DNA from 3 places in the Acidovorax sp. 106 genome. Region 3 is predicted to be linked to each of the others. Evidence: predicted binding sites of a transcription regulator. Region 3 holds the regulator's gene; each other region holds the start of a gene.
The links. The regulator sigma-54, encoded in region 3, starts transcription at its own class of promoters, with help from an activator protein. The targets are predictions, from matches to a motif close to TGGCANGNAANCTGCTTT.

Region 1 (3,241 bases), 710 kb from region 3:
CACACCATGTGAGCGATGGGCAGGTAGCTGAAAGTGAACCACAGCACCATGAACAGCAGCACGGCGGAGAACTTGATGCGCTCGGCAAAGGCACCCACGATCAGTGCGCAAGTGATGCCAGCGAACGTGGCCTGGAAGGCTGCGAACGTGATTTCAGGAATCACAACGCCCTTGCTGAACGTGGCGGCATTGGCAAAGGTGCCAGCGGCGTTGTCCCAGATACCCTTCATGAACAGGCGATCAAAGCCGCCGATGAAGGCACCACCTTCGGTGAAGGCCAGGCTGTAGCCATAGATGAACCACAGCACCGTGATGAGCGAGAACGTGACCATGATCTGCATGAGCACGGACAGCATGTTCTTGCTGCGCACCAAGCCACCATAGAACAGGGCCAGGCCAGGCAGCACCATCAGGATCACCAAGATGGTGGAGACCATCATCCAGGCCGTGTCGCCCTTGTTGGGCACAGGGGCTGCGGGTGCAGCGGCGTCAGCGGCGGGGGCTGCTGCAGCGGCCGCAGCAGGTGCGGCTGCGGCGGCAGGGGCCGGAGCGGCTTCAGCAGGGGCTGCGGCCGGGGCGGTGGCGGCAGCGGGTTCGGCGGCAGGTGCCTGGGCCAGCGACAAGGTGCCGGCGGACAACAGGCTCAATCCCAGAACGAAAGAAGCAAGCAGTTTTTTCATGGCGTTTTTCTCTGTGTGATGCGGCGGGCCCTTACAGGGCTTCCTTGCCGGTTTCGCCCGTGCGGATGCGCACCACCTGCTCCAGGTGGGTCACGAAGATCTTGCCGTCACCAATCTTGCCGGTGCGGGCAGCGCCTTCGATGGCTTCGATCACACGGTCCACCAGGTCGTCGGCCACAGCGGCTTCGATCTTGACCTTGGGAAGAAAGTCCACGACGTACTCAGCGCCACGGTACAGCTCGGTGTGGCCCTTTTGGCGCCCAAAGCCCTTGACCTCGGTCACCGTAATGCCTTGCACCCCCATGTCCGACAGGGCTTCACGCACCTCGTCGAGCTTGAAGGGTTTGATGATGGCTGTCACCATTTTCATGTTCATGTCCTCCGCCAACGGGCACGCACGGTGCCCGTTGAGATTTACAGGGTTTTGGTAAGCGTGACGATCACGCGCGACTTGTTGACCGGACCAAAGACGTCCTTCTTGTTGGCCCCCACCACCGCAGCGCCCAGCGACAGGCCGCTGCCAAAATCATAGGCGCCGCCGACGCTGTAGTCCATGTAGTTAGGCACGCCCGTGTCCTTGATGTCGCTGGCAAAGCGGGTGAAACCCACCGATGCCTTCAAAGTGACCTTGGGCATCACTTCCTGGGCAAACGCGAAGTTCAGGTAGCCGGTGTTGGTGCCCTTGCGGCCCGTGCCCAGCTTGTTGCCTGCAAAGCCAAAGTAGTCCTTGGAGATGGTGTGCGAATACTTGGCGGTCAGCGGGCCGTAGGTGGCGGCGCCGTACAGCTCGGTGGTGTTGCCCAGCGAGTTACCGGGGTAGGCGTAGGTCAGTGCGCCCACGTCCAGGTCCACCGCGCCGGCCTTGAATTTGTAGCCACCGTAGAAATCCATCTCCAGCGAGTTGCTTGTGAGCCAATCCACGCTGGAATTCCAGTTACCCACGTAAAAGCCGGTTTCGCCAAAGGTATAGTCAAAACCACCTTGCAGCGCGGGCTTGACGGCCTTGACCTTGCTGGTGTCCTGGTCCTGACCACGGAACTTGTAGTTGGTGGTCAGGCTGACATTGCCAGTGAGTTGCGCGCTGGCCAACAGGGGCAGCGCAGCGGCGAGGGCAACGCCCAGGGTCTTGATGGAAGTGCGAATCATGTTTCCTCCGGTTGGACAAAGTAGGGACAAGGGCTTTAAGCACGGACCGTGCCACCGCCTGCTGCATTCCAAAATTGAATGCACCGCAATGCGCGCTGATCGGCTGCGCAAAGCGGTGCAAGCTTTTTTTGACGACGCACCCGACTGGTGCAATCACAAGCCGTTACATCCCATCGCTTTAGCAAGCGCACCCATCTGGGGAGAAAGTTACATATGAGTCTTGCCTTGGTGCAAAGCCGCGCCCTTCTGGGGCTGCAGGCCCCCGCCGTCACCGTCGAGGTGCATTTGGCCAACGGCCTGCCCAGCTTCACGCTGGTGGGCCTGGCCGATGTGGAGGTGAAAGAGGCCCGCGAGCGCGTGCGCTCGGCTTTGCAGAACGCGGGGCTGGAGTTTCCGCACAACAAACGCATCACCGTCAATTTGGCGCCCGCCGATTTGCCCAAGGATTCAGGCCGGTTTGACCTGCCCATCGCCCTGGGCATCCTGGCCGCCAGCGGGCAGGTGGATGCACAGCGCCTGCAGGGCTATGAATTTGCGGGTGAGCTGTCGCTGTCAGGCGAATTGCGCCCGGTGCGCGGCGCACTGGCCACCAGCCTGGCGCTGGCCGCGCAGCAGATCAGCGTGCAGATGGTGCTGCCCCCAGGCAGCGCCGAAGAAGCCGCCCTGGTGCCCGACGCGCAAGTGGTGCGCGCCCGCCATCTGCTGGACGTAGTGCGCGCCTTTTTGCCCCCCGGCAGCAGCGCTGGTGGTGATGCCGAGGTGGACAACGACGGCTGGAGCCCCCTGCAACCCACGCCACTGGGTGCCGCCGCCGCGGGCCCGGACATGGCCGACGTGAAAGGCCAGGCCGCCGCCAAGCGCGCACTGGAGATTGCCGCAGCCGGCGGGCACAGCGTGCTGATGCTGGGGCCCCCGGGCTCAGGCAAGTCGATGCTGGCCCAGCGCTTTGCCGGGCTGCTGCCGCCCATGACGGTGACCGAAGCCCTGGAAAGCGCCGCTGTGGCCAGCCTGGCCGGGCGCTTTGACCCCAGCCGCTGGGGCGTGCGCCCCACGGGCCAGCCGCACCACACGGCATCAGCGGTGGCGCTGGTGGGTGGAGGCTCGCCACCGAAGCCCGGCGAAATCTCCTTGGCCCACCAAGGCGTCTTGTTTTTAGACGAGCTGCCCGAGTTCCCCCGCGCCGCGCTCGAAGCCCTGCGCGAGCCGCTGGAGACGGGGCACATCACCATATCCAGGGCGGCACAGCGAGCGGATTTTCCGGCGCGCTTTCAGCTTGTGGCCGCGATGAACCCCTGCCCCTGCGGCTTTCTCGGCTCCAGCCAGCGCACCTGCCGCTGCACCCCCGACCAGGTCTCGCGCTACCAGGGCAAGCTCAGCGGCCCGCTGCTCGACCGCATTGACCTGCATGTGGAAGT
Region 2 (3,241 bases), 2.5 Mb from region 3:
TGGCCGCCCGTGACCTTGATGGTGGGGATGTTGTACTTGTCGGCGGCATCGGCAATGCGGCGCAGCTCGTCGGCCGTGGTCTCTCCCCCCCACATGCGGGGGATGACGCTGTAGGTGCCGTCCTTTTGGATGTTGGCGTGGCTGCGCTCGTTGATGGCGCGACTTTGCGGGTCGTCCTTGGCGTCCTTGGGCCAGGTGCTGATCAGGTAGTAGTTGACGGCGGGGCGGCAGGTGGCGCAGCCGTTGGGCGTCTTCCAGTCCAAAAACTTGAACACGTCGGCAATGGTCAGCAGCTTGTTGGTGCGAATGGCCTCGCGCACCGCCTGGTGGCCGTGGTCGGTACAGCCGCACATGGCCTTGGTCTTGGGGGTTGCGCTGTAGTCGCCGCCGGCCGTGAACATGATGATTTGCTCGACCAGCCCGGTGCACGAGCCGCACGATGCGCTGGCCTTGGTGTGCTTGCGCACTTCATCGAGCGTGAACAGGCCTTTGTCCTTGATCGCCTTGCAGATCGCGCCCTTGGTCACCCCGTTGCAGCCGCACACCTCGTCGCTGTCGGCCATGGCCGATGCCTTGCTCTGTCCCTGGTGGCCCACGTCGCCGATGTTGCTCTCGCCAAACATCAGCTTGTCGCGAATGTCGCTCACGCTGCGGCCGTCGCGCAGCAGCTTGAAGTACCAGCTCCCGTCCACCGTGTCGCCATACAGGCAGGCGCCCACCAGCTTGTCGTCCTTGATGACGAGCTTTTTGTAAACACCGCCAAAGGGGTCGCTCATCACGATCTCTTCGGTGTTCTCGCCGCCTTGGAAGTCGCCCGCGCTGAACAGATCGATGCCCGTGACTTTGAGCTTGGTGGACGTGAGCGAGCCCTGGTAGCGGCCTATGCCGAACTCGGCCAAATGGTTGGCCAGCACCTTGCCCTGCTCAAACAGCGGGGCCACCAGGCCATAGGCAATGCCCCGGTGTGCGGCGCACTCGCCCACGGCGTAGATGCGGGCGTCGGTGGTGGTCTGCAGCGTGTCGCTCACCACAATGCCGCGGTTCACGTACAGGCGCATTTTTTCGGCCAGCGCGGTGTTGGGGCGGATGCCCACGGCCATCACCACCAAGTCGGCGGGCACCTCGGTGCCGTCCTTGAACTTGACGGCGGCCACGCGGCCTTCGGCGTTGCCCACCAGTTCCTGGGTCTGCGCTTTCATCAGGAACTGCATGCCGCGCTCTTGCAGCGACTTTTGCAGCATCTTGCCGGCCACGTCGTCCAGTTGGCGCTCCATCAGCCAGTCGCCCACATGCACCACGCTCACTTGCATGCCGCGCTTCATCAGGCCGTTGGCGGCCTCCAGGCCCAGCAGGCCGCCGCCGATCACCACTGCGTGCTTGTAGGTGGCGGCAGCGTCAATCATGGCCTGGGTGTCGGCAATGTCGCGGTAGGCCAGCACGCCTTGCAGATCTTTGCCGGGGATGGGCAAGATAAAGGGGTTGGAGCCTGTGGCGATGATGAGGCGGTCGTACTCGGCGGTGATCACATCGCCGTCCTTGCTGGTGGCGCTCACCACGCGGCGCACGCGGTCCACATCATTGACCGTGAAGCCGGTGTGCAGCGTGATGCGGTTGTCGGCGTACCACTGCCAGTCGTTGAGGATGATCTCGTCGATGGTCTGCTCGCCAGCCAGCACCGGCGACAGCAGAATGCGGTTGTAGTTGGGGTGCGGCTCGGCCCCGAAGACCGTGATGTCATACATATCGGGGGCAATCTTGAGCAGCTCTTCCAGCGTGCGCACACCGGCCATGCCATTTCCCACCATCACCAGTTTGGGCTTTTTCATCGTGACTCCGTCGGTTCCATCGCCAGGGGCGAATCGAAAAGCAAAAAAGGCGTCCACACGATGCCGTCTCGAGTTCTCGAAACCGCATGTGGGGACGCCTTCGTCCGTGCAACCCTTCTGTGCGCCGTTGCACCGGTGAATTGCGCGACCCGCTTGGGTCGTTGCTGGTGTTAAGCAATGCCTGTGCCAGATTGGACGCACTGGTGTGGGGCGCTAGGACGGTACGCAATCAACAGGCTGGCCTGCCCAGGCTCTGCATCTGCAGCCTCTGGCGGTCTGTTGCCGTGCCGGCGTACCCCGCTGCTCGGTCATCGCGAGTCTGTAATTGACGAGCAGGCCTTCTGGGCACGCCGTTCAATCGCTTCGCTATGCCCATTCTTGGGTGCTTGAGTTCGCCGAGCTGTTGGCTCTTGCACCCATTTGGTTCGGGTCTAAATTGAATGACGCGTTTTGTTGAATTAATGGCGGTGAAAAATCCATTGATAAAAGCGATCGAAATATCGCTTTTAGTGTCTGATTTGTGCGTTGAGCCGTCCAAATCCCGGTGTGTGAAACATTTCTTTTCATTTATGCTGATTGCGCAGCGGTGCTCTCGGTTTGGGGCAGTGGCGGCCTCTTAGGCAAAGAGTTCACTGGCGTGTTGGCGTGAAGTGGCTTTTCAGGAGTTATCTATGCGAATGAACCTGCCTGTTGTCTCTCAGGAGTACCCTTTCCCTAAAGGCGAAACACTGGTCTCGACGACCGATCTGAAGGGGCGCATCCTCTACTGCAACCCCATGTTTGTGGAGGTCAGCGGCTACGAAAGGCAAGAGTTGCTGGGTCAGCCCCACAACATGATCCGCCACCCTGAGATGCCAGAAGAGGCCTTTCGCGACATGTGGGACACCATCGCAAAGGGCATCCCCTGGTCCGCCGCCGTGAAGAACCGCCGCAAAAACGGCACCTACTACTGGGTGATGGCCAATGTCACGCCTCTCATGCAAGGGGACCAGCCCGTGGGCTACATGTCGGTGCGCACCGAAGCTACCCGCGAGCAGATTCAGCAGGCCGAGCAGCTGTACAAGACCATGCGGGCCGAGAAAGAGGCCGGTACCTTGGTGCACAAGCTGCGTGCCGGGCGATTGATCAAAGACAACCTGTGGGGGCGTACCACTGAGCTGCTGCGCTTGGGCGCGCTGGGCAAGATGCTGCTGAGCATGTGCGCTGTGGTGCTTGCCGCCTGGCTGGCTGCATCGGCAGGGGGGCACAGCCTGTCGCTGGTGTCTGGCTTGGCCTGGTTGGGTGTTCTGGCCTTGGCCGTGGGGGCGGCCGCCTATTTGCACAACGTGACGATTGCCCCCCTGAACCAGATGCTGCTGTGGGCCAACCGCATGGCGGCGGGGGACTTGACCCAGAAGATTCAAGTGTCGCGCGAT
Region 3 (3,241 bases):
GGTGCCGCTGCCGCAGCAGGGGTCGTACAGCGGCTGAGGGTTGTCGCCGTGCGGGTCCCAGCCGCTGGCGGCGATCATGGCGGCGGCCAAGGTTTCCTTCAGGGGCGCATCGCCCTTGTCCTCGCGCCAGCCGCGCTTGAACAGCGGCTCGCCCGAGGTGTCGATGTAGATCGTGGCTTCGTCGGTGGTCAGGTGCAGGTGGATGCGCACGTCGGGCCACTGGGTGTTCACATCGGGGCGCACACCGGACTTGGCACGGAAGCGGTCGGCCACGGCGTCTTTGACCTTGAGGGCGGCGAAGTTCAGGCTCTGCAGCGGGCTGTGCTGGGCCGTGACTTCGATCTTGAAGCTCTGGCGCGTGGTGAACCAGATCTCCCAGGCCACCTCGCTGGCCATGGCATAAAGGTCGTTTTCAGAGCGGTAGGGACGGTGCGCCAGTTGCACCAGCACACGCTGGGTCAGGCGGCTGTGCAGGTTCAGCTGCAGCGCATGGCGCCACGAGCTGCGCAGCAGCACGCCGCCCCGCCCGACCAGCAGGTCTTGCCCCGTAAGGCCGGTGATGCCATGCACCTCATCGGCGAGGAAGCCCTCGACGCCAGCGGCGCAGGGGAGAAAGAGTTGGAGTTGGTTCATGGTGAATACCTCGGGTGGGGCCGGATCATGCCAGGGCAGGTACATCGCCCACCCTGTACTGCCAGGCCCGGTTGCAGGCGCTGCGACATCAACGTCAGGCTACAGCGACTTGCGCAAATTGGCCGGTGCAATCTTGAGCGATTCGCGGTACTTGGCCACCGTGCGGCGGGCGCATTCGATGCCCTGCTCCTTGAGCATTTCGGCCAGTTGGCTATCGGACAACGGCTTGGTGGGGCTCTCAGCGGCCACAAACTGCTTGATGAGCGCGCGCACCGCCGTGCTGGAGGCGTTGCCACCGGTTTCGGTGCCCAGGCCAGAGCCGAAGAAATACTTCAACTCGTAGGTGCCGATGGGTGTGGCCATGTATTTGGCCGTGGTCACGCGGCTGATGGTGGACTCGTGCAGGCCCAGCTCGTCGGCAATGTCACGCAGCACCAGCGGGCGCATGGCCAGCTCGCCGTGGGTGAAGAAGCTCTTTTGCCGCTCCACGATGGCGCGCGAGACACGCAAGATGGTGTCAAAGCGCTGCTGGATGTTCTTGATGAACCAGCGGGCCTCTTGCAGGCGCTGCTGCATGCCCTGGTGGCCCTCGCCGCCCTTGTGGCCGCGCAGCGCACCGGCGTAGATGTCGTGCACGCGCAAGCGCGGCATCACATCGGGGTTCAGCGCCACGATGAAGTTGTGCTGGCCGCTGTTGCCGTTGGCCCGCCCGGCTTTGCGCACAATCACATCGGGGATGATGATGTTGCGCTCCACGTCGGCAAAGCGGCGCCCGGGGCGCGGCTCCAGCCGGGCAATCAGGGCCATGGCGGCGCGGGTGCGTTCTTCACCCGCAGCGCCGCCTTCGGTGCAAGCCTGGGTGAGGCGGCGCACATCGCGGCGGGCCAGCATCTCCAGCGGCTGCTGGCAGATCAGCAAAGCGGTCTGCACCACGGCCGCAGGGGCCTCGCTGTCAGGGTCGGCCGCCAGGGCGCTGAGTTGCAGGGTCAGGCATTCGGCGAGGTTGCGAGCGCCCACGCCCACAGGCTCCAGGGTTTGCAGCAGGCGCTGGGCTACCGTAAAGCGGTGCACCAACTCGTCAATTTGCTCCAGGTCATCCGGGCCCGCAAGGCTGATGGCCAGCTCTTGCAGCGGCTCTTCCAGGTAGCCATCGTCGTTCAGCGATTCGATGAGAAAGCGCAGGGCAGCGCGGTCCACCTCAGACAGGCGCAGTGCCAGGGCCTGGCGGTGCAAAAAGGCGGTGAGGGACTCTTGCGAGCGCGCTAGCTCCGTGGCGTCGGCCTCGTCGCCCTCCATGTCGTTGCGGGTGCGGGGGGCTGCGTCGCCGCCCCATTCGCTGTCGTTGGGCGCCATCTCCACGGTGCCGTCCCCGCCCCAATCGGGCTCGTCAGAGGCGGTGCTGCTGGTGTAGTCGGCATCGCCCGAGGCGTCACCTTGCGCATCAGAAGTGGCCTCAGCGCTTGTGGATGAAGCGCTGGCAGCTCCTGAATAGATAGCATCGTCTGCACTGTACTCGTCGGCCTGTACGGGGGTGTCGGCGTGCTCCAGGCCAAACTCTTCGCGCACGGCTTCGTCGGCGTTGCGCTCCAGGAAGGGGTTTTCGTCGAGCATCTGCTCAACCTCTTGCCCCAACTCCAGGGTCGACAACTGCAGCAGCCGGATGGACTGCTGCAACTGCGGCGTGAGGGCCAGGTGCTGAGAGACCCGCAGGGACAGGCCGGGCTTCATGCCTCAGCCCCCTGCAACACCGCACGATCCGTCACACACCGCATAGCCACACCGCGCCAAGCCATCACATGCGGAAGTGTTCGCCCAGGTACACACGGCGCACCTCGGCGTTGTCCACGATCTCAGCCGGCGTGCCCTGCGCCAGCACACGGCCATCGCTGATGATGAAGGCGTGGTCGCAAATGCCCAGGGTCTCGCGCACGTTGTGGTCGGTGATGAGCACGCCAATGCCGCGCGCTTTCAGGAAACCGATGATGCGCTGGATCTCGATCACAGCGATGGGGTCGATGCCCGCAAAGGGCTCGTCCAGCAGGATAAAGCGCGGCTGCGTGGCCAGGGCGCGGGCGATTTCGACGCGGCGGCGCTCGCCACCCGACAAGGCCAGCGCGGGCGAAGCACGCAGGTGGTCCACCCGCAGCTCTTGCAGCAGCGAGGTGAGCTGATCTTCAATCGCCGCCCGCGACAGGGGGGCGTTGTGTTCGTCACGCTGCAACTCCAGCACCGCGCGCACGTTCTCTTCCACCGTGAGTTTGCGGAAGATGGACGCCTCTTGCGGCAAATACGACAGCCCCAAGCGCGAACGGCTGTGAATGGGCATGTGCGCCACCGATTGGCCGTCGATGCGGATATCCCCCCCATCGCTGCGCACCAGCCCCACGATCATGTAGAACGAAGTGGTTTTGCCCGCCCCATTGGGCCCCAGCAAACCGACGACCTCGCCTTTTTGCACCACCAGGGACACATCTTTGACCACCTTGCGGCTGCCGTAAGACTTGGCTAGGTGGGCGACCTCAAGGCGACTGGAAGACGCCCCCGCTGCCGGGGCTTTGACGGAACGATCGCTCACTGGATGGCACCGCCCAAAGAGGTGCTGGGCCGC

Region 1: the regulator sigma-54 is predicted to act here: its motif matches at 1,863-1,880, upstream of C8C98_RS08865 (TorF family putative porin).
Region 2: the regulator sigma-54 is predicted to act here: its motif matches at 1,998-2,015, upstream of nirB (nitrite reductase large subunit NirB).

What each region holds. Positions count from the first base shown of each region.
Region 1 covers NZ_RCCC01000001.1:1,998,797-2,002,037, reverse strand. Annotated here, with positions in the region: gene amt (ammonium transporter) at 1-680, opposite strand, end outside; gene glnK (P-II family nitrogen regulator) at 712-1,050, opposite strand; gene C8C98_RS08865 (TorF family putative porin) at 1,095-1,826, opposite strand; gene C8C98_RS08860 (YifB family Mg chelatase-like AAA ATPase) at 2,040-3,241, shown strand, end outside.
Region 2 covers NZ_RCCC01000001.1:3,752,687-3,755,927, forward strand. Annotated here, with positions in the region: gene nirB (nitrite reductase large subunit NirB) at 1-1,826, opposite strand, end outside; gene C8C98_RS16625 (PAS domain-containing methyl-accepting chemotaxis protein) at 2,498-3,241, shown strand, end outside.
Region 3 covers NZ_RCCC01000001.1:1,292,172-1,295,412, forward strand. Annotated here, with positions in the region: gene C8C98_RS05825 (class I SAM-dependent RNA methyltransferase) at 1-633, opposite strand, end outside; gene C8C98_RS05830 (RNA polymerase factor sigma-54) at 733-2,361, opposite strand; gene lptB (LPS export ABC transporter ATP-binding protein) at 2,426-3,208, opposite strand; gene lptA (lipopolysaccharide transport periplasmic protein LptA) at 3,205-3,241, opposite strand, start outside.